DNA from 3 places in the Psychromonas saccharinae genome. Region 1 is predicted to be linked to each of the others. Evidence: predicted binding sites of a transcription regulator. Region 1 holds the regulator's gene; each other region holds the start of a gene.
What was found. Region 1 encodes sigma-54, which starts transcription at its own class of promoters, with help from an activator protein. Its sites were predicted from a motif close to GTTGGCACGNNNNTNGNNT; they were not measured.
Positions count from the first base shown of each region.

Region 1 (7,726 bases):
TCCGGATCTAACGCAATAGCCCTTGCCAATGCAATACGACGAGCCATACCACCCGATAATTCAATCGGCTTCAAGTCTTTTGCACCGCGAAGTCCAACAGCTTCTAGCTTCATCAAAACTAATGTTGAAAGTAATGATTCATCCAAATTGAAGTGTTCACGTAATGGAAATGCTACATTTTCAAATACAGACAGCTCATTAAATAACGCGCCACTTTGAAACAACATACTCATTTTCTTACGTGCTTCATAAAGTGCTTCGGTAGAACAATTATGAATAGGCTTACCATTAAAGATAATTTCACCACTGTCTACGGGTAGCTGTCCTCCAATAAGCTTTAAGAGTGTTGTTTTACCAATGCCACTTGGGCCTAGTATTGCTGTTGTTTTTCCTCGCTCAAATTCGAAGCATAAATTATCAAATAATAAGCGTTCGTTTCGAGAAAAACACAGATTTTTAATCACAAGATGATTTGATTCTTTCATCGACAACCATTTCTTTACCTATAAATAAGCGGTACAGTATAAAGTTCTGTGCTTTTATATACAATTTTTTTAATACAATGACGTTTTAAGTTATTCTCTTCGATTAAAATATAACAAGTCGATTGTAATTCCTTCAGTCACGAAGATTAACACTTTATTTTTCAACTAATAACCTAGACAATGTCCGATTAAGTACGAATAAAGTGACGACTACTCTATTTAATCCTATTGAAAAAGCTATCGAGAATTCAAATGTTCACAACTCCCTACGGCAAAATCAGCAAGGCTAACCAAGCTCGCGCATTAAAGATAAAATTACTCATTTGTGATGTAGATGGTGTTTTTTCCGATGGCCGCATCTACCTCGGCAACCAAGGTGAAGAATTAAAAGCATTCCATACAAAAGATGGTTTTGGTATTAAAGCAATATTAAATGCAGGTATTAATGTTGCCGTTATCACAGGAAGACAATCGCATATTGTTGAAAATAGAATGCAAGCATTAGGCGTACCATATATTTATCAAGGAAAAGAAGATAAACTGACGGTTTACCAATCATTGCTGGAAAAACTCAATTTAACGCCGGATAACGTCGCTTATATTGGAGATGATGTCGTTGACCTTCCAGTCATTAAAGATTGTGGATTAGGTATTGCCGTTCAGGATGCGCATCCTTTAATGAAACAAGAAGCGGATCTCATTACTTATACCAAAGGGGGATTTGGTGCAGTGAGGGAAATTTGCGATCTATTTTTACAATGCCATAATCTGCTTAACATTACACAGGGCAAAAGCGAGTAAATGAATAAACGCCAAAGCATTCCATTTATAGTTTTATTATTGGCCTTTTTGTTGTGGTTATATTTTAAACCACAATCAAATGTTATTGAGGCGCCTAAATATCAACTCAATTATATCATCAATGGAGCAAGCAATACCCATTTTGATGAGACTGGCAACATGGAATATAAAATATCAGCAATAAAAACAACCGGATTATCCGATGACGATATTACTATATTTGAGCATCCAAAACTGACTGTCTATATTAATGATGAAAAAAAGGATAATCTGAGTGTTTGGCAAATCAGTAGTGAAAAAGGTATCCTTTCTAAACAAAGTAAGTTACTTTTGTCCGATAATGTATTAGTTAAAAACCTCACTGAAGATCAACTTATACAAACAATGGAAACTGAAAAATTAACCATATTATTAGATAAAAAAGAATTAAATACCGATCAGTTAGTTACTTGGAAAGGCCCGCAAATGGAGCAACAAGGAATCGGTATGTGGGGTTCGCTGGTTACGGAAGAATTAATAGTTAAAGATCAAATAAAAGCGGTATACTTTAATGAAAATAAATAAAATCCTGTTCGCTGTTAGCACATTACTTGTTTCTTTTTCAAGCAATGCCATCGAATCAGACTATTCACAACCTATTCATGTCAGCTCATTACAACAGCATGCAAAAATGGCAGAAAATAAAGTTATTTTTTCAAAGGAAGTGTTATTAACCCAAGGCACTATCAAAATAACTAGCAACACATTAACCGTTGAACGAGATACAAAAATAAATAGCGAAAAGATGACTGCAGAAGGATTACCTGCCACCTTTTACCAAACGCAAAACGATGGTCGCCCATTAACAGCAAAAGCCAATTATATTAGTTATAATGTTGCGGAGGGGAAAATCACGCTCAGTGGCAGTGCACAAGTTAAACAGCTTGATAGTGAAATTAATGCTTCAAAAATAGTCTATTTTCTTAAAACAAAAGAACTTATTGTAGGCACGGGAGAATCTAATAAAGATCGAGTTAATACTGTTTTTCTCCCTTCTCAATTTGAAAAAACGAAACAAGACACAACTAACTCGAATAAAGAAGAATAAATCAAATGGCTGAATTAATAGCAAAAGGCTTAGTAAAAAGTTATAAAGGTCGTACCGTTGTTAATGGCGTTAGTATTACCGTGAAAACCGGTGAAATTGTAGGATTACTTGGTCCAAATGGAGCAGGTAAAACAACATCTTTTTATATGGTTGTTGGCCTAGTAAAACAAAATGCAGGCACTATTTTTTTAGACCATGAAGATCTTTCTAACCAACCAATGCACATTCGTGCACAAAAAGGGATTGGTTATTTACCGCAAGAAGCATCTATTTTTAGACGTTTAACGGTAACTGAAAATATCATGGGCATTTTACAAATGCGTAAAGAGTTATCACAAGCGGAGCGCCTAGAGAAACTAGAAATGTTACTCGAAGAGTTTCATATAACCCATATACGTAGTAATAAAGGAATGAGTTTATCGGGCGGAGAGCGTCGCCGTGTAGAAATTGCACGAGCATTAGCAACTGAACCCAAATTTATCCTTTTAGATGAACCCTTTGCAGGGGTTGATCCTATTTCAGTTATTGATATTAAAAATATTATTCAACAGCTTAGGGATAGAGGTTTAGGCGTACTAATCACAGATCATAATGTACGTGAAACACTGGATGTTTGCCAACACTCATATATTGTTAGCCATGGTGAAATTATTGCAATTGGAACCCAAGATGAAATCTTAGCAAATGATCAAGTTAAACAGGTTTATTTAGGCAATGAATTCACACTCTAAGCTAACAATGGTTGAATAGGAGGAAAAAATATTTTGATGAAACAAGGGTTACAATTGAAGATGGGTCAGCAACTCGCCATGACTCCTCAATTACAGCAAGCAATTAAATTATTACAACTTTCTACACTCGATTTGCAGCAAGAGATCCAAAATGCGCTCGACGAAAACCCACTACTTGAACAAGATGACAAAACAAGCAGTGAAGAAGCACATAAAGAACAAGACAGTAGTCAAATTGATACTTCGGAAGCAATCACAAAGCAAGAATTTTCTGACGATCTTCCTGCGGAAACTGATTGGGAAGAATCCTATAGCCCAGTTCCAACGACCTCCGTTGCTTCAGGTGGTGCAAGCTATGAAGGTGAAGATACAGTTTATCAAGGTGAATCATCAAATACATTACAAGACCACTTACTGTGGCAAATGGAACTAACACCTTTTTCTGAAACTGATCAACTTATTGCGACTTCTATTATCGACTCGATTGATGAATCAGGTTATTTAACAAGTACGTGTGAATCTATTTTAGAAAGCTTAAGTGTTGATATTGAAGATCTTGAACTTGATGAAATTCAAGTTGTATTAAAACGTATTCAACATTTTGATCCGATTGGTGTTGCAGCCCGTTCCACCCAAGAGTGTTTACAAATTCAACTTCAACATTTAGCCCCCGATACTGAATGGCTAGCCGAAGCGCAAATGGTATTAGAGTGCCATATGGATTTATTGGCAAATCGCGATTACCGCACATTGGCTAGAAAAACAAAATTAAAAGAAGCGCAACTTGCTGAAGTTATGCGTTTAATTCAAAGTTTAGAGCCTCGTCCTGGCAATCAAATTGAAGAATCACATGCACAATATATTGTCCCCGATGTTTACGTAAAAAAAATAGCAGGACAATGGCGTGTTTCATTAAATCCAGACTGTGATCCAAACCTATCGGTCAACACCCAATACGCTAATTTATGTAAAGGTAATATTAGTAAAAGTGATTCACAATTTATTAAGGGCCACTTACAAGAAGCAAAATGGTTTATTAAAAGCTTAGAAAGTCGTAATGAAACACTCTTAAAAGTGTCTAATTGTATTGTTCAACAACAACAAGCCTTTTTTGAATACGGCGATGAAGCAATGAAACCAATGGTATTAAATGATGTTGCCTTTGCAGTAGACATGCACGAATCGACTATTTCTCGTGTAACTACGCAGAAGTTTATGCATACACCAAGAGGTATTTATGAACTTAAATTCTTCTTTTCTAGCCACGTTGCAACAGAAAGTGGTGGTGAATGTTCATCAACAGCTATTCGCGCTTTAATTAAAAAGCTCGTCAGTGCAGAACTAACAACAAAACCTTTAAGTGATAATAAAATAAGTAAATTACTTGAGGAACAAGGTATAAAAGTAGCGCGTCGTACGATTGCAAAATACCGAGAGTCGTTAGGTATCCCACCTTCTAATCAACGAAAACAATTACTCTAACAACTTTAATTCGATGTTCACTTATGTATTAAAAGCGAGGTGAACACGAATAAAATTAAATAATTCAGTGATATCCTAGCGTTATCCATAAAGTTTTCTCTACAGGTTGTTAAATTTTTAATTAATATTAAAAAAATGAGTATTTCTTGATACGTATTTACCTGTAAACTGCTAAACTTTCGCGCTTCTTAATATCGCAGCTAAAGTAGATTAAAATATGAAAATATCGACCCTATTAACTAAAGACTCTGTATTTAGTCAAGTACGTTGTACCAGTAAAAAATCTGCACTCGAAATAATCAGTCATATTGCAGCGGAAAAACTGGATATCGATGCACAGAGACTTTTTAATGATCTCATTAGTCGCGAAAAAATTGGTTCTACGGGCGTAGGCTCGGGTATTGCAATTCCGCACGTAAAAATTGACAGCAGCTTACCTGCGACAGCAGTTTTTATACAATGTGAAACACCTATTGATTATGATTCCTATGACGGTAACAAAGTGGATATACTGTTCGCGATATTCGTTCCTGAAGATCGCTGTCAGGAATATTTAGCAACATTGTCAGAGATCAGTCAAAAGCTCTTAAATAAGACATTTTTAAAGCAATTAAGAACCGCTGAAAGCGCTGAAACACTGTTTGAATTATTACAGGCTGAATAATCTACATAGTTTACTTAAATTAATTTATTAAATTGTAATTATTAGTTTTAACAACTTGAATTTCAAAAGAAAAAAGTACAGGATGTGGTAGTTAGTTTTTATGGCTAACACACATCTATTTTATAGAGATAAAATAATAATTATGTAATAAAATAAGTATAAATTGGAGTTATGATGAAACTCGTCGTTATTAGTGGACGCTCTGGATCAGGTAAAACGATAGCGCTTCACGTACTTGAAGATTTAGGTTATAACTGCATCGATGGTGTACCCTTCCAACTTCTCGAACAATTAATTGATACTGTTTCTGAAAAAAACAATAAAGTCGCCATCACCTTAGACATCCGTAACCTTCCCGATAAAAGCGCTAAAATACAAACTCTCCTTGCCACCTTGCAACAAAAACAAAACGTGCAAATGAAAATTATCTATCTCGATGCAATTGGTAGTGAATTAGTTCGCCGTTATAGTGAAACAAGACGTTTCCACCCACTTTCTAAACATAAAATATCTCTATCTAATGCCCTTGAACTTGAAAGTGAGCTGTTATTACCCATTCATGAATGCGCGGGTTTAACCATTGATACAACGACATTATCGATTCACAATTTAAATGAACGTATCAAGATTTATCTACAGGGCTCAGACAAAAGCAAATTACTTATTATCTTCAAATCTTTCGGATTTAAATACCAACGTCCTGAAGATGCAGATTATATTTTCGATGTCCGTTTTTTACCGAACCCGCATTGGGTACCGGAATTAAAACCTTATAATGGTCAACAACAACCGATTAAAGACTTTTTAGATTCACATAAAGTTGTGAAGCAAACCATTAATCAAATTGAAAATTTATTTCAATCTTGGTTGCCCCATCTTGAAACCAGCAACCGCAATTACGTGACAATTGGCATTGGTTGCACGGGAGGAAAACATCGTTCTGTTTATGTTACGGAAGAACTAGCAGCACGATTTGCAACTAAATATCAGGTACAAATTGAACATAAATGCATAAATGAGTAATAAAAATATGGATATCATTAAACAAACCACTACAATACAAAACAAATTAGGTTTGCATACACGCGCAACGATCAAACTTGTTGAATTGGTCAATTCTTTCGATGCAACTATAACTATTCGTCATCAAGGAAAACAGGCTGATGCAGATAGTGTATTAGGTTTAATGGTACTTGAAACATGCTTCGGACAGGAAATTGAAATTATCGCTAAAGGTAATCAAGCAAGAGAAGCAATTGATGCTGTAACGAAGCTAATTGAAGATAAGTTTTTAGAAGAAGAATAATAATATACGACTCGGCACTTAGCACACCTTCTTAGATAGAAAGGGAAAAGCTGAATCAAAGTATACATTACAACGGAGGCCCTATGTTGGAAAACACTGACTCACAAAACGCCCAACAATGTCTCCATGAAGTCAATAAAGCCCTTGAAAGCGGTATGTTTGTCAAAGCCCGCAGTATCCTTGAAAACATGCCAGCCTGCGACGTTGCATTAATCCTCGAATCTTCCCCACCAACTAATCGTAAAGTACTATGGAACTTAACCGATCATGATCTCCATGGTGAAATCCTTGAAGAATTAAACGAAGATGCAAAAGATGGCATCATCAACCTGATGGGGGCAACTAAGTTAGTGGCTGCAACAGAAGGCATGGATACCGATGATCTAGCTTATGTATTACGTAGTATTCCCGATAGTCTGTATCAAGCAGTTCTTCAAGAGATGGATGAGCAGGACAGGCATCGCGTCCAACAAGCACTTGCCTATCCAGAAGATACCGCAGGTTCGATTATGAATACGGATACCATCACCCTAAGACCCGATGTATCTATCGATGTAGTATTACGTTATTTACGTTTAAAAGGAGAGCTTCCAGAAGCAACAGATACGCTTTATGTCGTAAATGAAGAGGATCAACTTATTGGTGATGTCCCACTTTCAACACTATTAACAGTGAATCCTTCGCTTTCAATTGCCGAAGTGATGAATAATAAAATTGAGACCTTACTCGTCGAAATGCCTGAAACAGACATAGCCAAACTATTTGAGCGCCATGATTGGATTTCTGCCCCCGTAGTTGATGAAAGTAACCATTTATTGGGGCGAATCACTATCGATGATATTGTCGATATTATTCGAGAAAATGCAGAACATTCAATGATGGGAATGGCCGGTATGGATGACGATGAAGATACCTTCGCGCCTATTCTCCCAAGTACAAAGCGCAGAACACTTTGGCTCTCAATTAATTTAATATCAGCCTTAATTGCGGCCTCAGTAACCAATATGTTTGAAGCAACCTTAGAACAAATGGCAACATTAGCGGTTCTAATGACAATTGTGCCAAGCATGGGTGGCATTGCAGGTAACCAAACTCTTGCATTGGTTATTCGTGGTATTGCGGTTGGACATATCGGAACTGGGAATACAAAATGGCTGATTGGTAAAGAAG
Region 1 covers NZ_CP195153.1:3,187,165-3,194,890, forward strand. The annotation lists gene ACR30L_RS14270 (ATP-binding cassette domain-containing protein) at 1-485, opposite strand, end outside; gene kdsC (3-deoxy-manno-octulosonate-8-phosphatase KdsC) at 738-1,286, shown strand; gene lptC (LPS export ABC transporter periplasmic protein LptC) at 1,287-1,850, shown strand; gene lptA (lipopolysaccharide transport periplasmic protein LptA) at 1,837-2,373, shown strand; gene lptB (LPS export ABC transporter ATP-binding protein) at 2,379-3,104, shown strand; gene ACR30L_RS14295 (RNA polymerase factor sigma-54) at 3,141-4,586, shown strand; gene ptsN (PTS IIA-like nitrogen regulatory protein PtsN) at 4,804-5,250, shown strand; gene rapZ (RNase adapter RapZ) at 5,425-6,273, shown strand; gene ACR30L_RS14310 (HPr family phosphocarrier protein) at 6,281-6,556, shown strand; gene mgtE (magnesium transporter) at 6,640-7,726, shown strand, end outside.

Region 2 (7,726 bases), 1.8 Mb from region 1:
ACCCGTTTCGTTATAATTAAGCGTAAATTGATCACCAGCAGCGACTTGCCCACTTAGTTCAACCTCAATACCTGCAAGTGAAATATTCGCTTTTCCGGTTAATAAATCGGTTTTCAAAGTTAATCCGGTTAGTGGTTCTCCCACGGAAAAATCAGGTGAAACAGTTGCTTCGCTACCGACCGGAACGGCACGTTGAAATTTATTTTCAGAACCAGCTGGTAACACCACTGGCTGACCATTTTTATCAATAATATCGTAGGTAATTACACCATCAACATTATCTCTGACCGCTATTTGTAATGGACTATTGGGATCCATATATAGCGGATCATTTTTATTATTAATCTCACTAACACGTACGATTGCATTACCATTATTACCCTCGCTAGGCACCGCTTTAATTTCAGCATCCGCTGCCGCTATTTTTGAGGCTTCTTGATGTTGTAATTCAACTTCTTGTGCGGCAAACCGTGTTGGTCTTAAGGTAAATGTTTTACCTTCACGTAGCGGATCATCACCCACTATCGCATCTAGCCCAATACTTAAACCCGAATTAGGAATATCGATTCTTCTTGTTTTCCCTAAATCAACAGGACCTAATGTTTGTGTCTGCCCAGTGGTTTTATTCGTCACATTAAAACCAATTGACTCAGGTGGACCAGCAATATAATCATTTACAACTAGTTCATAATTATCGGGTGTTAACTTTGATAAATCATCAATGCGTAAACTTAACTGAGCGGTCCCTAGACCGTCATTGTGTGACAGTACACGATTACGCATACTGACCTCAGAATTGACATCATTAAATAACGCTTCACCGATTTTTCCATCAAGGGTCTGACCTTGTTTTTGTTGTTCATTAATGGAGTGCGTTAAACCAATAATATTTTGGCCTAATTGATTAAATGCAGGCTCAAGGTCATGATCCCGCGTATCATACATTGCCGATACTTTGCCGCCTAAGCGACTTCCATCAAGCTTAACAATATGTTCATTAACCTTGATTGCTAAATCTTTATTACGTGGTTCAGCACTATTATTCACGGCAACGATATCAACGGACTTGTCTTTCATAACAATAGATTGGCCACTACCAATATAAACATTCACCATGCCATGACCAACATCAATAGCAGACACATCCACCAGCTTGCTTAACTCGGTTATTTTCTGACCACGTTGATCCATTAAGTCGTTGGCATTACTTTCCGTACCATTTAAAACTTGCGCTGATATTTGTTCATTTAACGAAGCAATATTTTTAGCCAAAGTCGTAATCGTTTTTGCAGTATTACTAATATCGCTATTAATACCAGCATGTTGAACTTCTAAGTTATCGTAAATACGATGGTATTGATTCACCATATTCACCGCAGATTCAAGAAAGACCTGACGCGATTCCAACATATTAGGATGATCTGCAATGCCATTTGCAGCTTCAAATACTGCTAATACAGGCTTAGTAACGCTGGTATCTTCATTCGATAAAACAGAGTCTAATTGACTATTTTGTTGAAATACCTCTTTGGCGTAACCCAATTGAGATGTATTTTTAATATTGTCAGTAAATGCGAACTGATCATAGGCACGTTCAATACTTGTGATGACTGCGCCTTGACCAATAAAGTTTCGGCCGTGACGATTTGCATAAGCGGCTTCAACTTCAACATTTTGGCGAGAGTAACCTTCGGTATTAATATTGGCAATATTGTGTCCGGTTGTCGTCAAGCTTGCTTGCGATGAACGTATTCCGGATAAACCAACTTGAAACATATCAGCCATTGATATTTCCTTTTGCTAACGCTTCTTTAAACGCATCATCACGCATAATTGATTTTATTTTATCTGCGTATTTAGGATCCGTTGCATAACCTGCATTTTGTAATTCTTCGATATAACGATGATCACCATCATTTTGCTGTAATGCAGGTTTATACCGTTTATTAGTGGTAATAAATCGCCCATAATCCTCAAAACTCTCGGCTAAACTGTTATAAGCTCTAAAATTAGAAACACGTTTAATCCCCACTCCGTTTTCCACTTCTAAACTATTTTTAGCAACCTTATCACCCTGCCAGCTTCTGTGTGCTTTGATATTAAAAAGATTTAAACTACTTTGTTTATCCACACGATTAATAATTTTTTTACCCCAGCCAGTCTCCAATGCCGATTGTGCAATTAATACAACAGGGGAAACGCCTAAAGCTTGTGCCGTTTTTTTGGCGTAAGGTAACAATGTTTCTATAAATGATTTCTTATCTGTAAATTCAGGCTGTTTATTATTATTTAAAGAGAGTTCAACTCCCTTATTAACTTTGTTCGCATCCGTATCAATGGCGACCTTAACCGAGCGCACTCTTTTCGGTGTCGTAAATTCGGCGTTACTAGTAACTTGGTCCGGTTTGATAAAGTCTTTAACCTCTTTATTTCCAGATAAATCAAATGCCTGACTCGCATTTGTATTAGACATGGACAATTGATCTTCAGGAACCGATTTAGGTGCCGCGATTGCACTAGGATCTAACTGCCTAACCAGCGCATCCGCAAGTCCTAATGAACCATGCCGACTGATATCAAGGGCTAACTGTTGATCCTGCATATCCGTATAAAACTTAGTATTTTTATTATTAAATGGGCTATCTGTTTCAAAGGCTTCATTGGTTTGACGCATTGATTTAATCAACATGCTCGCAAACATCGATTCGAATTGATTAGCGACTTCACGGATCGATTCCTTACTATTACCTTGGGCTTTTTGACGCAATTGGTCTAACCCTTGTAAATCAAAGTAATTACTTGCTTCTGTCAGCACTTGATTTGCCATTTTCAGCCCCATTTATTATTCACAATATTAATAAAGCAAAAAAAGTGCCATTACTTTCTATAGTAACTATTATTTTTTGATCAAATCGCTTTCTTAAAAATATGAGTTAGGTAAGATGCACCTTTTTTATCAACTCAATTTGTAAGGATTTTCTATGATCAACCCGGTTTTAGTCTCGGTATGCGTAATGCTTGCCCTTTCACTCATGCGTATTAATGTTGTCGTGGCATTAACACTAAGCGCATTAGTCGGTGGATTAACGGCAGGTATGTCAATTGGCGATACGGTCAGTGCCTTTGAAGGGGGCTTGGGTGGTGGAGCGACTATTGCTTTGAGTTACGCTATGTTAGGTGCTTTTGCCGTGGCTATTTCTAAATCGGGGATTACCGATTTGCTAGCTCAGACCATTATTAAACGAATTAACGGTAAGCACCCAGATAACCTTACTAATGTTATAAAATATTTTGTATTAGGCTTAATTGGTTTGATGGCAATTTCATCACAAAACGTGATTCCCGTGCATATTGCTTTTATTCCTATCTTAATCCCGCCTTTATTAAGCGTATTTGCTAAATTACGATTAGATAGAAGACTCGTTGCCTGTGTATTGACCTTTGGCCTTGTGACGCCTTATATGGCGCTACCAGTTGGTTTCGGGGGAATATTCTTACATAACATTCTACTAAAAAATCTTCATGATAATGGTCTTGATGTGACGGCAAGCCAAGTACCAATGGCGATGATCTTACCTGCACTTGGTATGGTAACGGGACTATTAATCGCAGTCTTTATTAGTTACCGCAAACCACGTGATTACCCACAAGCAGCCCCAGAAATAACGACATCTGAAGTGAAACAATTAGATAAACGCCATATAATTGTCGCTGCTATTGCCATTGTTGCGACATTAGCCGCTCAACTATCATCAGGCTCTATGATTATCGGTGCACTTGCCGGTTTTCTTGTTTTTACACTGGGTGGCGTTATCAAAATGAAAGAAACCCAAGATGTATTTACTAAGGGTGTTCATATGATGGCAATGATTGGTTTTATTATGATTGCCGCTGCAGGTTTTGCTGCTGTTATGAAAGCAACGGGCAGTGTTGAAACATTAGTGTCGATGTTATCGACATCGATTGGTGAGAATAAACCACTCGCTGCGTTATTAATGTTAATCGTTGGTCTACTAGTAACCATGGGGATTGGTTCGTCTTTCTCGACTATTCCAATTATCGCGACTATCTATGTACCACTTGCCGTTTCCTTTGGATTTTCACCAATGGCAACTATCGCACTAGTCGGCACCGCCGCTGCACTAGGAGATGCAGGATCTCCAGCCTCTGACTCAACCCTAGGTCCAACATCTGGATTAAATAGTGATGGTAATCATGACCATATTTGGGATTCTGTTGTTCCAACTTTTATACATTATAATCTACCGTTAATTGTATTCGGTTGGATTGCGGCAATGACGTTATAATTTGCTAAAGATCAAACCTGTCGTTTACTGACGGGTTTGATCTCAATAACAAATAACATAGAAAGGGATTGAAAGAAGGTTACTTATTTTCTAAAGGTACGGCGCATTGTAATCGTCAATAATCCTAATAACAAAAATGCCATGCTAGTTGGTGCAGAAACTGACACTGAATTTGAACTGCTAGCGACATATGAAACGAATGAATTATCATTTACTTGAAAGCTTCCCGTCCACGAATTTGCAATAACTTGTCCTTCAATCACACCATAATTAGAATAAATATCTGCCATAGGCGCAAGTATTGAACCATACATCGCAGCAGTTAAAGTAATGAAATCAGCTTCATAAAAATTATAAATAATATTTGCTGAAAGATCAGATAATGAGAAATCTGAACCGGCTAAGTTTCCCCAACCCGTCGATATATTGTCACCGGCCACATTAAATACAATCGTATCACCAGCATCAATACCAGATAATAAATAATTACTATAATTAAAGTCACTTGAATCAAGCGAAAAAATATGAACATCCCCCTGCTCATTATTACTGCCTGTACCAGTAAGATATTGTGTTGACCATTTATCGATTGCCGTACTATTTGCAGAAAATGAACTTAAATCTCCCGATAATTGTGCCAGACTAGAAAACGCAGATTCAAAATCAACACCAGAAACACCTGTAGAATTGACACTACCATCGACAATATTAAAGCTTTGCGTTGCATTATAATCGCCTTCCACATAAACATTGCCATAGACCTGCGCGCTATTCACATTAAGATCACCACCAACAACCAACGCGGGTATTGTATCGGAAGATGCGAGAGCACTATTTGCAAGATTAATACTATAACCAGTAACGGATACATCTCCACCAGCTGCAACCCTGCCTTCAACGTCACTATAAACAGCAGTAAAAGAATCTTTAACAAACACGTTATAATCACTAGCAGCACCAAGATCAATCGCTGTTGCAATACTTGCGGAGGAATACCCCATGCCTAATAAAACCGTGCTTATTAACAAACTATAACGTTTTTTCACCTTTCACTCTCCTCACAAATAAATTGGTATGGCAATTTTTACCCCAGCTAATACCAAATTGGCTGCGTAGAATACTTGTATAAAATTCAAACGCAACAAATTTTTAACATGATATATTTAGCCGGTAAATAGAAAACCATTTAACACCTTAAAAAGTAAGGTTTATTTCCTATTAATTACATTAAAATAATAACAACTCTGTATGATATTAATTAATCAGAAAAGCCTTTATCATTTATTTACAAAGCAAACCCATAAAAACTAGGGAAGAGTAATATTGATCCCAATACTAAAATTTGTAATAAAATAAAAGGAATAACGCCTTTGTAAATATCCATTGTTTTAATTCCCGGCGGTGCAACCCCCTTAAGATAAAACAGACTAAAGCCAAAGGGAGGTGTTAAGAATGAGGTTTGCAAATTCATTGCAATTAATATCGCAAACCAAGTCAAATCAATCCCAAGTAACTCGGCTATCGGATATAACAACGGCACAACTATAAAAGATATTTCGACAAAATCGATAAAGAAACCCAAGACTAAAATAACCAGCATTGAGATAATTAAAAATCCCCATTTTTCCCCCGGAAGGCTTAACATCAAGTCCTCAATAATTTCCTCACCGCCCGTGTAAGAAAAAACCATTGAAAAGGCTGTTGCCCCAACAAAAATCGCAAATACCATTGCCGTCACTTTAACCGTATCTGATGCTGCTTCCCAAATTATTTTCCAAGAAAATTGACCATACACGATAGCTAATACAATCGCTCCGACTCCACCTATTGCCGATGACTCGGTTGGCGTTGCAATACCATAAAAAATAGAACCTAACACGGCAATAATTAACGTTAAGGGCGGTGCAATGGCCTTAAATGCTCGCCAACAAGACACCAGACTGCTTTCTTTGACAGCGGATTCCGGCAAAGCAGGCGCTGCTTCAGGTTTAAAAAAAGCATAAGCCAACACATATAAAATAAACAGTCCCACTAAAATAGCGCTTGGTAACAGGGCTGACTTAAATAAATCCCCGACTGGCACACCCATAACATCTCCCAAAATAATTAAAATAATGGAAGGAGGAATAATTTGCCCTAGTGTTCCAGATGCACAAATAACACCCGTTGATAATTTTTTATCGTAATTGTACTTAAGCATAACAGGTAAAGAGATAACGCCCATTGCAACAACCGATGCCCCCACCACACCTGTCGAAGCCGCCAATAGCGAGCCGACTAGAATCGTAGAAACAGCAACACCACCTCGCACTCTTCCAAATAATTCCCCCATTGCTTCGAGTAATTGTTCTGCAAGTTTGGTTTTTTGTAAGACATTCCCCATAAAAATAAACATCGGCACGGCCATCATCACAGAGTTTTCCATAATGCTCATAATTCGGTATGGCATAAATGCAAATAAGTCTAATCCCTCGGAAAAAACACCAAAAATAAGTGCAACACCACCAAAAACAAATGCAACCGGAAAACCAGTTAGCAGCATCAGCAAGGCAACAATAAACATGATAATTCCAATCATTAGAAATTCCTTTTAATCTTTAAGTTTTCGAATGCTCATAATGTTTTTAAGTAAAAAACCCAGACCACTAATTGCCAACATCAGTGCAGAAAGAGGTATCATTGACTTAATGATCCAGCGATATTTTAATCCGCCGGGATCCCCACTCATTTCGCCTAAATCATAGGCTTCGAAGGCAAATCCATAACCAAACCACATAATCAATCCCACAAAGGGAAATAAGAAAAAAATACAGCCAAGTACATTAACCCAGGCTTGTTTTTTCTCACTGAACTTTTCATATAAGACATCGACACGAACATGCCCTTCTTCTTTTAAGGTGTAGGCAATCCCTATCAAAAACATTGAAGCAAATAAATGCCATTCCATCTCTTGCATTCCTATCGAACTCGACTTAAAAAAATACCGAGCAATCACATCGTAAAAAACATTTAATAGAAGCAAGATAAGCAGCATTATCGATATTCTTCCAAATATATCGGAAAAACGATCAAGAACTTTTTGAAGACGTTCCATAATTTTGTCCCTTTGATAAATAGCGACTGATTATTTTTTAGGAGGGAAAGGCTACTCAAAAAGTAGCCTCTAATTTACCACTCAACATGAATATTGAATGGTAATCGTTCGATTATTTGTCTTTTACACTTTCTAAATAACCGAACTCTGATATGTCAGTCCAAACACGTACTAACTTCAAGTAATCTGCTTGAGATTTAATAATTTTGGCAGCCATGGCATCACCTGATGATTTTTCAGCTAAAAGCGCATCATTTGCTTTTTTCATCGCATCGATAACTGCTGGCGGAAAAGTTTTCACTTGTATATTGGGAAATTCTGTTTT
Region 2 covers NZ_CP195153.1:1,367,891-1,375,616, reverse strand. The annotation lists gene flgK (flagellar hook-associated protein FlgK) at 1-1,785, opposite strand, end outside; gene flgJ (flagellar assembly peptidoglycan hydrolase FlgJ) at 1,778-2,827, opposite strand; gene ACR30L_RS06125 (Na+/H+ antiporter family protein) at 2,985-4,307, shown strand; gene ACR30L_RS06120 (choice-of-anchor A family protein) at 4,391-5,353, opposite strand; gene ACR30L_RS06115 (TRAP transporter large permease) at 5,593-6,885, opposite strand; gene ACR30L_RS06110 (TRAP transporter small permease subunit) at 6,898-7,401, opposite strand; gene ACR30L_RS06105 (TRAP transporter substrate-binding protein) at 7,514-7,726, opposite strand, start outside.
Region 2: flgJ (flagellar assembly peptidoglycan hydrolase FlgJ) is a predicted target of sigma-54. The motif match lies at 2,861-2,879, and genes of this name have one in related genera.

Region 3 (7,726 bases), 2.1 Mb from region 1:
TGTAATCTTGACCAATGAAAGCCAAGTGTTGACACGGCAATTAAAAAGCCACCAAGTACGATGGCATAGCGTAATAGAGTATTAGTAGCATAAGTAGCACCAGATGAAATATTTAATCGGTGCAAAATCAATAATTCGAGTAACCCTGGAATATTTTTGGCAAGATAAAGTGACATCCCAAAACTGATTATCGCACTGAGTAAAGATTTAAGAGAAATAGCTTCAACAATATTCCCTGTTTCGGTGACCGTCATTACATCCCAAATAGTCACCTCATCCATCCAATGAAAGCCCAATAATCCACCAGAGAGTAACGCCGATAACATAATGAAAAGAGCAACTAATGCGGCAAGGTTAAGTAATGTTAATGATTGTTGGCCAATGGATTCAAGTGGAATAATAGATTCATCGATATCTTCAACGGGTAAGTTATCATTTTCACGTTGTAATAATTCTTCTCTTTTTTCCAATGCGCGCTGCAAACTAATTCTTCGCTGTTCAATGGAAAGCCAGCGCACACCTAACTGCTGAAATAAGGTGGTTGATAGTACACACAATAAAACCGCATAATAATAGAATAAAATAACCCAAGACGTATAAAAATAGCCCCAAATGGCTAAAATAGAAATGGTTAAAAGAGGTAGCACCAATGCGATTCTTAATAATTGTAATGCAGCAGGCGATTGAAATATGCGTGGTAAAACAATCGGTAAATGATTGCGTTTTAGTAAAATAATAGTGAAAGCAATTAACCAACTCATTAACACTATAAATAAAATACGTAATATTAATCCATTGCTTGATTCGGCTAACATTTCACTGACTAAAATAGTAATTAAAAAGCCATAGAGAAGCCAACGGTTTTTAGATAAACTCGATTTTAACCATTGTATAAAGCTTTTCGAATACCCTAGATGTGCTTCAAATAAACCATCGGGCATCGCCATCCTGCCAACTGACTCCCAAACAAAAATAAGCGTACTGAAACTAATAAATATTTTATTCAAATCATAGGAATAATAGTCAGATAATCGCGATTCAATCCCGTAATCGACGATCAACAAGCACGATGCAATCAACGCACCATTGCCGATAGCTGAAAGAAACAAAATAAAAGAAGATAAAAAAGTATCTTTGCGCACTTTCCCAATTAATTTAGCCGATTCTAAACGGTATTTTTTAGCGACGATCCGCAATTGCATGATTAGCACACCAATAAAAGTAAAAAGCAGCCCTAACAAAAATAGATCACCTGGATAACTTGCCACTTTTTGTACTAATGTTGAAACTCTGCCAAGTAAATCGCCAGTACCTAACAAAACAGTTGAATCAATCAAAGATAATGACCACAAACTGCTTCTATCACGTATAAACAAACGTTGCTCACGTAAGAAATTACGTTCATCTTGAATTTCTTGATAAAACTGATCCTGTAAAGCATCAAGACGCGTCACTTCTGCAATAAATTGATCGGTTTTATCAATCGCATCATTTAACACTTGCAAACGAAATGTAAGAATACTCTCGAGCACTTTAGCATGCAGCCTACTCAATTGTTCACTCTCAGTAACACGAGTAACTAATTCGGGAATATCTTTTAATTGCGCTAATTCCGTCGATAATTTGAAATGTTTTAAATGCGCTTCAGTAATGGTATTTGCCAAATCAGTTTTGTCGGAGAGATCTGGCAATGAACGCAATTGCGCGCCAATTGCATCACTGAACTCGGGGCTATTTTTCAACCACTTGATGTTACCTTTAATCTGAGATAAATTTTGGGTAACACGTTGGCGTTGATCTTGAAGCTGTTTACTTTCTCGTTGCGATGAAATTAATTGACGATTGAGCGCTTCAAATTCAGTGGCTAATTGTTCATTTTTATTGTTCCATTGCTTAATATACGTAGGCACATTAACCAAGGTATTGGAGAGCTGTTTTGCTTGCTCGATCACTTCTAAACTTGACTTTGTACTGACCTCAATAAGGCTAACTTGCAACAACTCTATTTTTTTATCGCTGATTGATAATTCATTCTCTAGAATTTGTTGATTTATTTTCGCGAGCTCGCGACGTTGACTCAATGTTTCCTGTTGCAGTGTTAGCGCTTCTAATTGAATTTCTAATAATGCAGCTTGCGTTTCTATTGCCCATTTATCAATAACAGAATCAGACTGTGCTTCAATAATCGAATTATCCTTCGCCACCAACGCTATTTTTTGTTCTTGCTCTGCAATATCAACGGGTAATGTTTCCTGTGAATCAAGCATCTCTTGTTGCTGTGTTTCCAGCTGACTAATTTGCTCTCGCCATTCTTGATTTCTTGCGGTTTCGGTAGCTAAACGTAATTCCAAATAATTAGCCGAAGCCGTGTCAGAAATCACCTCTTGTTCGGCTACTGCAGATTCTTCGCGTTTTTTATTAAGTGCAATTTTCCGTTGTGGAGCTTGTTTTAGCAGAGTCTGTAAGTCGGCATTTTGTTGCTTAATTTCCTCTATTTGACGTAATTCGTCCTTGATCTTTTGTAGCGTATCAATATCAGCAGCATCGCTTTCTTTATTTAAAAGCTCGATCCGTTGATTAACCATGTTCAAAGTCGGCAATTCAGCCAAGACAGACTGACTAATAACCAATGCTATTATCACCAAAAAATACGATAAAAATTTCAAATAATCACCTAATACGTTATACCGTCGAACTCAATAATTTATTTAAGAGTCAGATTAATGACGGCAACAAACAAATTGTCATAGGGTTAAAATAACATAGAACCCAAAATAATAGCACGCTAAACATTTATCAAAAACACACAGCCCCCTTTGGTCAAGTTCTCCAAGTAAATAACTGTTTTAATTATAGATATAAAAAAAATCACAGGGCTCCCCTAACTCTAAAAGGCATGATATTTGCTGTCTATACGATGTATTTTATTGTTCTATTCCGTAATTACTCTAATTGGCACTTCTTTTGCTTAACTCCTATTAACCGTTTAATTAAACGAAAAATTCATCGAAGACTTAAATACAGTCTTCCTGTGGCAAGAACAGCGCATAACGTACTTTTTAAAGATGACAGAGATACTGCGCTCACTAGGCTCTAAGGTTGAACAATGATCAAATTAATAGTCTTATCTACTGCTCTGATATTACTGGCTGGCTGCACAAGTATTCCAGAAGCGAAAAAAGAAGCGCTCAATGAAAAAGCAATTCAAGAAGAACAACAACAAAAACAAGAAGAAGTTCAACCTGTCACAGTAAAAGATAATAGAGCCCCTATTGCAGACGATCCCTATTACGCGCCAATCGAACCAGCTCAAAGACCGACTTCAATTGCAGTAACGGGGTCTTTATTTAATAGTGAACAAGCACAGAGCCTTTATAGCTATAGCGCCCCTTATCAAGTAGGCGATTCCATTACGGTAATACTGCAAGAAGATGCTTCTGCTTCTAAATCAGCCAGTTCCACCCTAGCCAATACAGACAGTTACACACTCGACCCAATCACTATCCCCGGTGGCGAATTAAAAATAAATGACAATGTCGTGGAATTAGGTTTAAACAAAGAATCTGGATTTGATGGTTCATCGGGCGCAGACCAAAAGCACAGCATATCGGCAAGAATTACCGTTTCTATCGTTAATATTTTAAATAACGGCAATTTACAAGTACGCGGTGAAAAATGGTTGGTTATTAATAATGGTAATGAATACATGCGTTTCACCGGTACCGTTAGACCCTTAGATGTCAGCGAAGATAATACCGTTGAATCAGCACAAGTTGCGAATACACGTATTGAATTTAGCGCAACGGGCGATCATCAGGACGCACAAAAGAAAGGTTGGTTATCATCGCTACTGGGTAATGCACTTTAGGATTTAACATGATAAGACTCTATAAAACATTCATATTTTTATTAATAGTTAGTTATTCATTTTCAGCTAACGCGCTGTGGTTTGAAGGTGATGGTGAGTCGCTAATTATTAATGGAGACATTGCAGCAGCAAGGGAAAAAGCCATTCAAAATGCTCTATTAACCTTAATGTATCACGGTGGCGCAAGTGTTAATGCGCTGCAAGTAGTGAAATCAGGCGTATTAGAGATTGATAAACTAACCGTCCGCACTAACGGTGAAATTGTCGATATGCATTTGTTAACCGAAAATATTATCAATGACAGCATTCAGGTAACAGTCTCTGCAGATATTTATCCCTTCGATAGCTGCAAAAAAGATAATTATGCAAAACCACTGTTTGTAGGCCCTCTTGAATTAGTGACGCCATCTCAGGCACAGCTTGGTGGGATTTATAAAATTCCAGAAGAAATTGGACAACGTTTATATTCACAATTACAAACCAGCAGTAGACAAATTGATGCGCGCCAACTACGCACGCAACCTATCGCGTTTAATAATAACAATAGCAATGATATAGAAAGACAAATGCTGTCCGTTGCACAGGATATTTATGCACAATACGATGTTCAGTATATTCTCTTTGGGAAAATAACAGATCTATCTGACTACAATGAAAGCACAACCATTTTAGGTGTACCAACATCAACGACTAAATATCGCAATTTTCAAATGCAACTTTATGTTATCGATGCAATAAATAATAAAACAGTTTTCCAGAAAAAATACCAAGCAAGCCGTGAATGGCCCTTTGATGTCACCATGCGTTTAGACACATCTGGCAGTGTTTTTTGGTACTCCGATTATGGAAAACTAGTCAACTTCTATATTGAACAATCGATTGAAGATATTGAAGGTGCTTTCTCCTGCGAAACAACGCTAGCATCAGTTGTCTCAATTTATAACAACGAAAACCTGGTGATCAACCTTGGTCAGGAAAATGGTGTACGAAAAGGCGATCGTTTCAAAGTACTCAGAAACCAATTTATCTCATTTCAAGACTCTGGAACACATGGTTCACTCTTCAATGAAGATGATACTGTTTTACAAGTGGTATCAGTACAACCACAGCATGCACTATTAAAAGCAACCAATATCGCTGATATGGCGAATATCCAAATACGCGATATTCTCACCCCCGTCACCGACGATGATTTTTAAATATAACGAATACAGTTAATAAAAAACTAAGGTAGGCCATAATGACAACCATCAATTCAGCTGAAGCACTACAAACTAGCAGTGCAAGTGTACTAAAAAATAATATCGAGAAGACCCAACAGGCTGAAGCAATGGCATCTTCTTTTGCTCAGCAACTTGCAACGGCTAGTTCAAACGTCAATGCTTCAGGGGTTTCCAGTGCAGCGAATAATCTCATCAATGCAGCACAGTCAGGATTAAATTTAAGCAGCGCAACAGGACTAAATAACAACGAACTATTAAGTCAAAGTTTAAAAACAGGTGTGCAATCTCAATTCACGAATTTAGGAAATGATATTGCAAGTAGCTTAATTGACGCATTTACTGGACAAAATAATACCATATCAACGGATAGTGAAACGGACAGTAGTACTGATGCCGCCACAGACAATGATGCAGACGCCAGTTTAGATACAACTCAAGCAGCGGCAACAACGAACAGCGCCACCTCTGAGAGCGAAGCAACAGAAACCGATGAAACTATTGCCACGGATAAAGAAATCGTTGATGCGGCGAAAACAGCAGACGCAGAAGAAACTGACGCATCTTCTAGTATTTTCCCCGAATTTATTCAAAACTTATTTGCAGATTTATCTATTTTCAAAACTCAAAATACAACGGAATTAACCGATGTTCAAAGTGATAATGATGAAAATGACACAGAACAAGTGACTGAAATCAGCGATGAAGTCACTACCAATGAGCAAGTGGCGAGTTAACCCCACATTAACTAACGGATTATCATCAAAAATATGGTATCAAGTAGGGTGAAGCGCTTACCTCACCCCATCACAAAACTAGACATCCCCTGTATATACCCGTTACCAAGACAACTCGCTATCCAAGGCTTATTCTAGTTTCATGCGGGTTGGTAAGTGACTTTTGTCTCATCTAACAAACAATGAAAACAATACATTAATACAAATTAATCCCCACTACCTAACGCCAATAATGCAGCATTTCCTCCTATCGCCGTAATATTAATCGTCCGTGTTTTTTCAGTAATAAATCGTAATATATAATACGTGTCCGTAATTGTAGAAAGTAAGGTTAGCTCTGTTTCAGTAATGAATTGTGCTAATAATCCCTCACGTTCTGCCAATAGTTGATTCATTTCAATCACCTCGGTCCTATCTCCCGCATAAATAACACCAGCTGTAGCAGGTTCGCTTATCAATAACCTCGTTGAGCCCACCGGTGCAATTTGAATAACATATTCAGGGATCCCAACCGAAAGCAATGTCGAAAGGAGTTTGTCGGCTATGTCACTTAGGGCCTCAGGTAATGATATCACGACACAATTCCCCGCCAATAATGCAGACGTCATCATGCCAACGAATGCACTAGAAGAAGCATCATGATTACCACAGAGGATAAAAGTACCGCGTCCTGCACTATATAATTCATTGCTTTCCCCCGTTGGTCCCGGCATCATTCGCACTTCTTCAATAACAGGTAAACCTTGATTAACCTGATAGCGAACCATCTTAGCGGGCATGGTTGCAAAAGTAGCATGCTGTGCAATTTCATCGGCCCAGCTAAGCAATAATTGAGATCGGACTGTTACTCCTAATTCATTCCATGACTCCCATTGTGCATCGGCTTGTTTAAGAATCTGATTAATTTTATTTTTCATAATAACAATCCTTATAAATACTCAGAAGTAGGCATAGCAGTCACATCAACTTGCTGGCTAAAACGCAATAGATAATTCGGGCCGCCAGCCTTTGGTCCTGTTCCTGATAAACCTTGTCCACCGAATGCCTGAACACCAACAACCGCTCCAACCTGATCGCGATTGATATAACAGTTCCCCACCCGACTTCGCTGAGCAATATGTAAATAACTTACTTCATTTCGACTATGGACTCCCATCGTCAAACCAAAACCGGTATGATTAATTTGATCAATAATGCTATCGATTTGTGCCGCTTTATAACGAATAATATGTAAAATTGGCCCAAACTGTTCATTTTCTAATGCACTAATTTCGTTGATTTCTATGGCAGTTGGTGCGATAAAATAGCCATGCTGACAAGTTTCATCTAATTTAGCCTGACCGACAAGTTGATGGGTTTTCAGCATATCATCAATGTAATGTTGTAATTTCTGTTTTGCGGGTAAATCGATAATTGGTCCAACATCACTCTGGTGTAAGTAAGGTAAACCGACCTTCAATTCTTGCATTGCTCCACTGATAAGATGTATCACTTTATCGGCAATATCCTCTTGAATAAATAAAACACGTAAGGCTGAACAACGTTGCCCAGCAGAAGCAAATGCAGAACGAAGTACATCCCGAACAACTTGCTCAGGTAATGCCGTACTATCAACAATCATTGCATTCTGACCGCCTGTTTCTGCAATCAATGTGGCTGGTTCGATTTGCCTTTCCGCTAAACTACGATTAATCCGTTGAGCCGTTTCCGTTGAACCCGTAAACACGACACCTGAAACTCGATGGTCCGCTATCAAGGCACTCCCGACTTCGCTCCCTGTCCCCGGCAAAATATGAATAGCTTCAACGGGAATACCGGCCTCAATCATCAGTTCAATGGCTCGGACTGCAATTAACGACGTTTGTTCGGCTGGTTTTGCAATAACAGTATTACCACTGACT
Region 3 covers NZ_CP195153.1:1,133,732-1,141,457, reverse strand. The annotation lists gene ACR30L_RS05095 (mechanosensitive ion channel domain-containing protein) at 1-2,666, opposite strand, end outside; gene ACR30L_RS05090 (flagellar basal body L-ring protein FlgH) at 3,107-3,868, shown strand; gene ACR30L_RS05085 (flagellar assembly protein T N-terminal domain-containing protein) at 3,877-5,067, shown strand; gene ACR30L_RS05080 (hypothetical protein) at 5,109-5,825, shown strand; gene ACR30L_RS05075 (hypothetical protein) at 6,032-6,742, opposite strand; gene putA (bifunctional proline dehydrogenase/L-glutamate gamma-semialdehyde dehydrogenase PutA) at 6,754-7,726, opposite strand, start outside.
Region 3: ACR30L_RS05090 (flagellar basal body L-ring protein FlgH) is a predicted target of sigma-54. The motif match lies at 2,952-2,970, and genes of this name have one in related genera.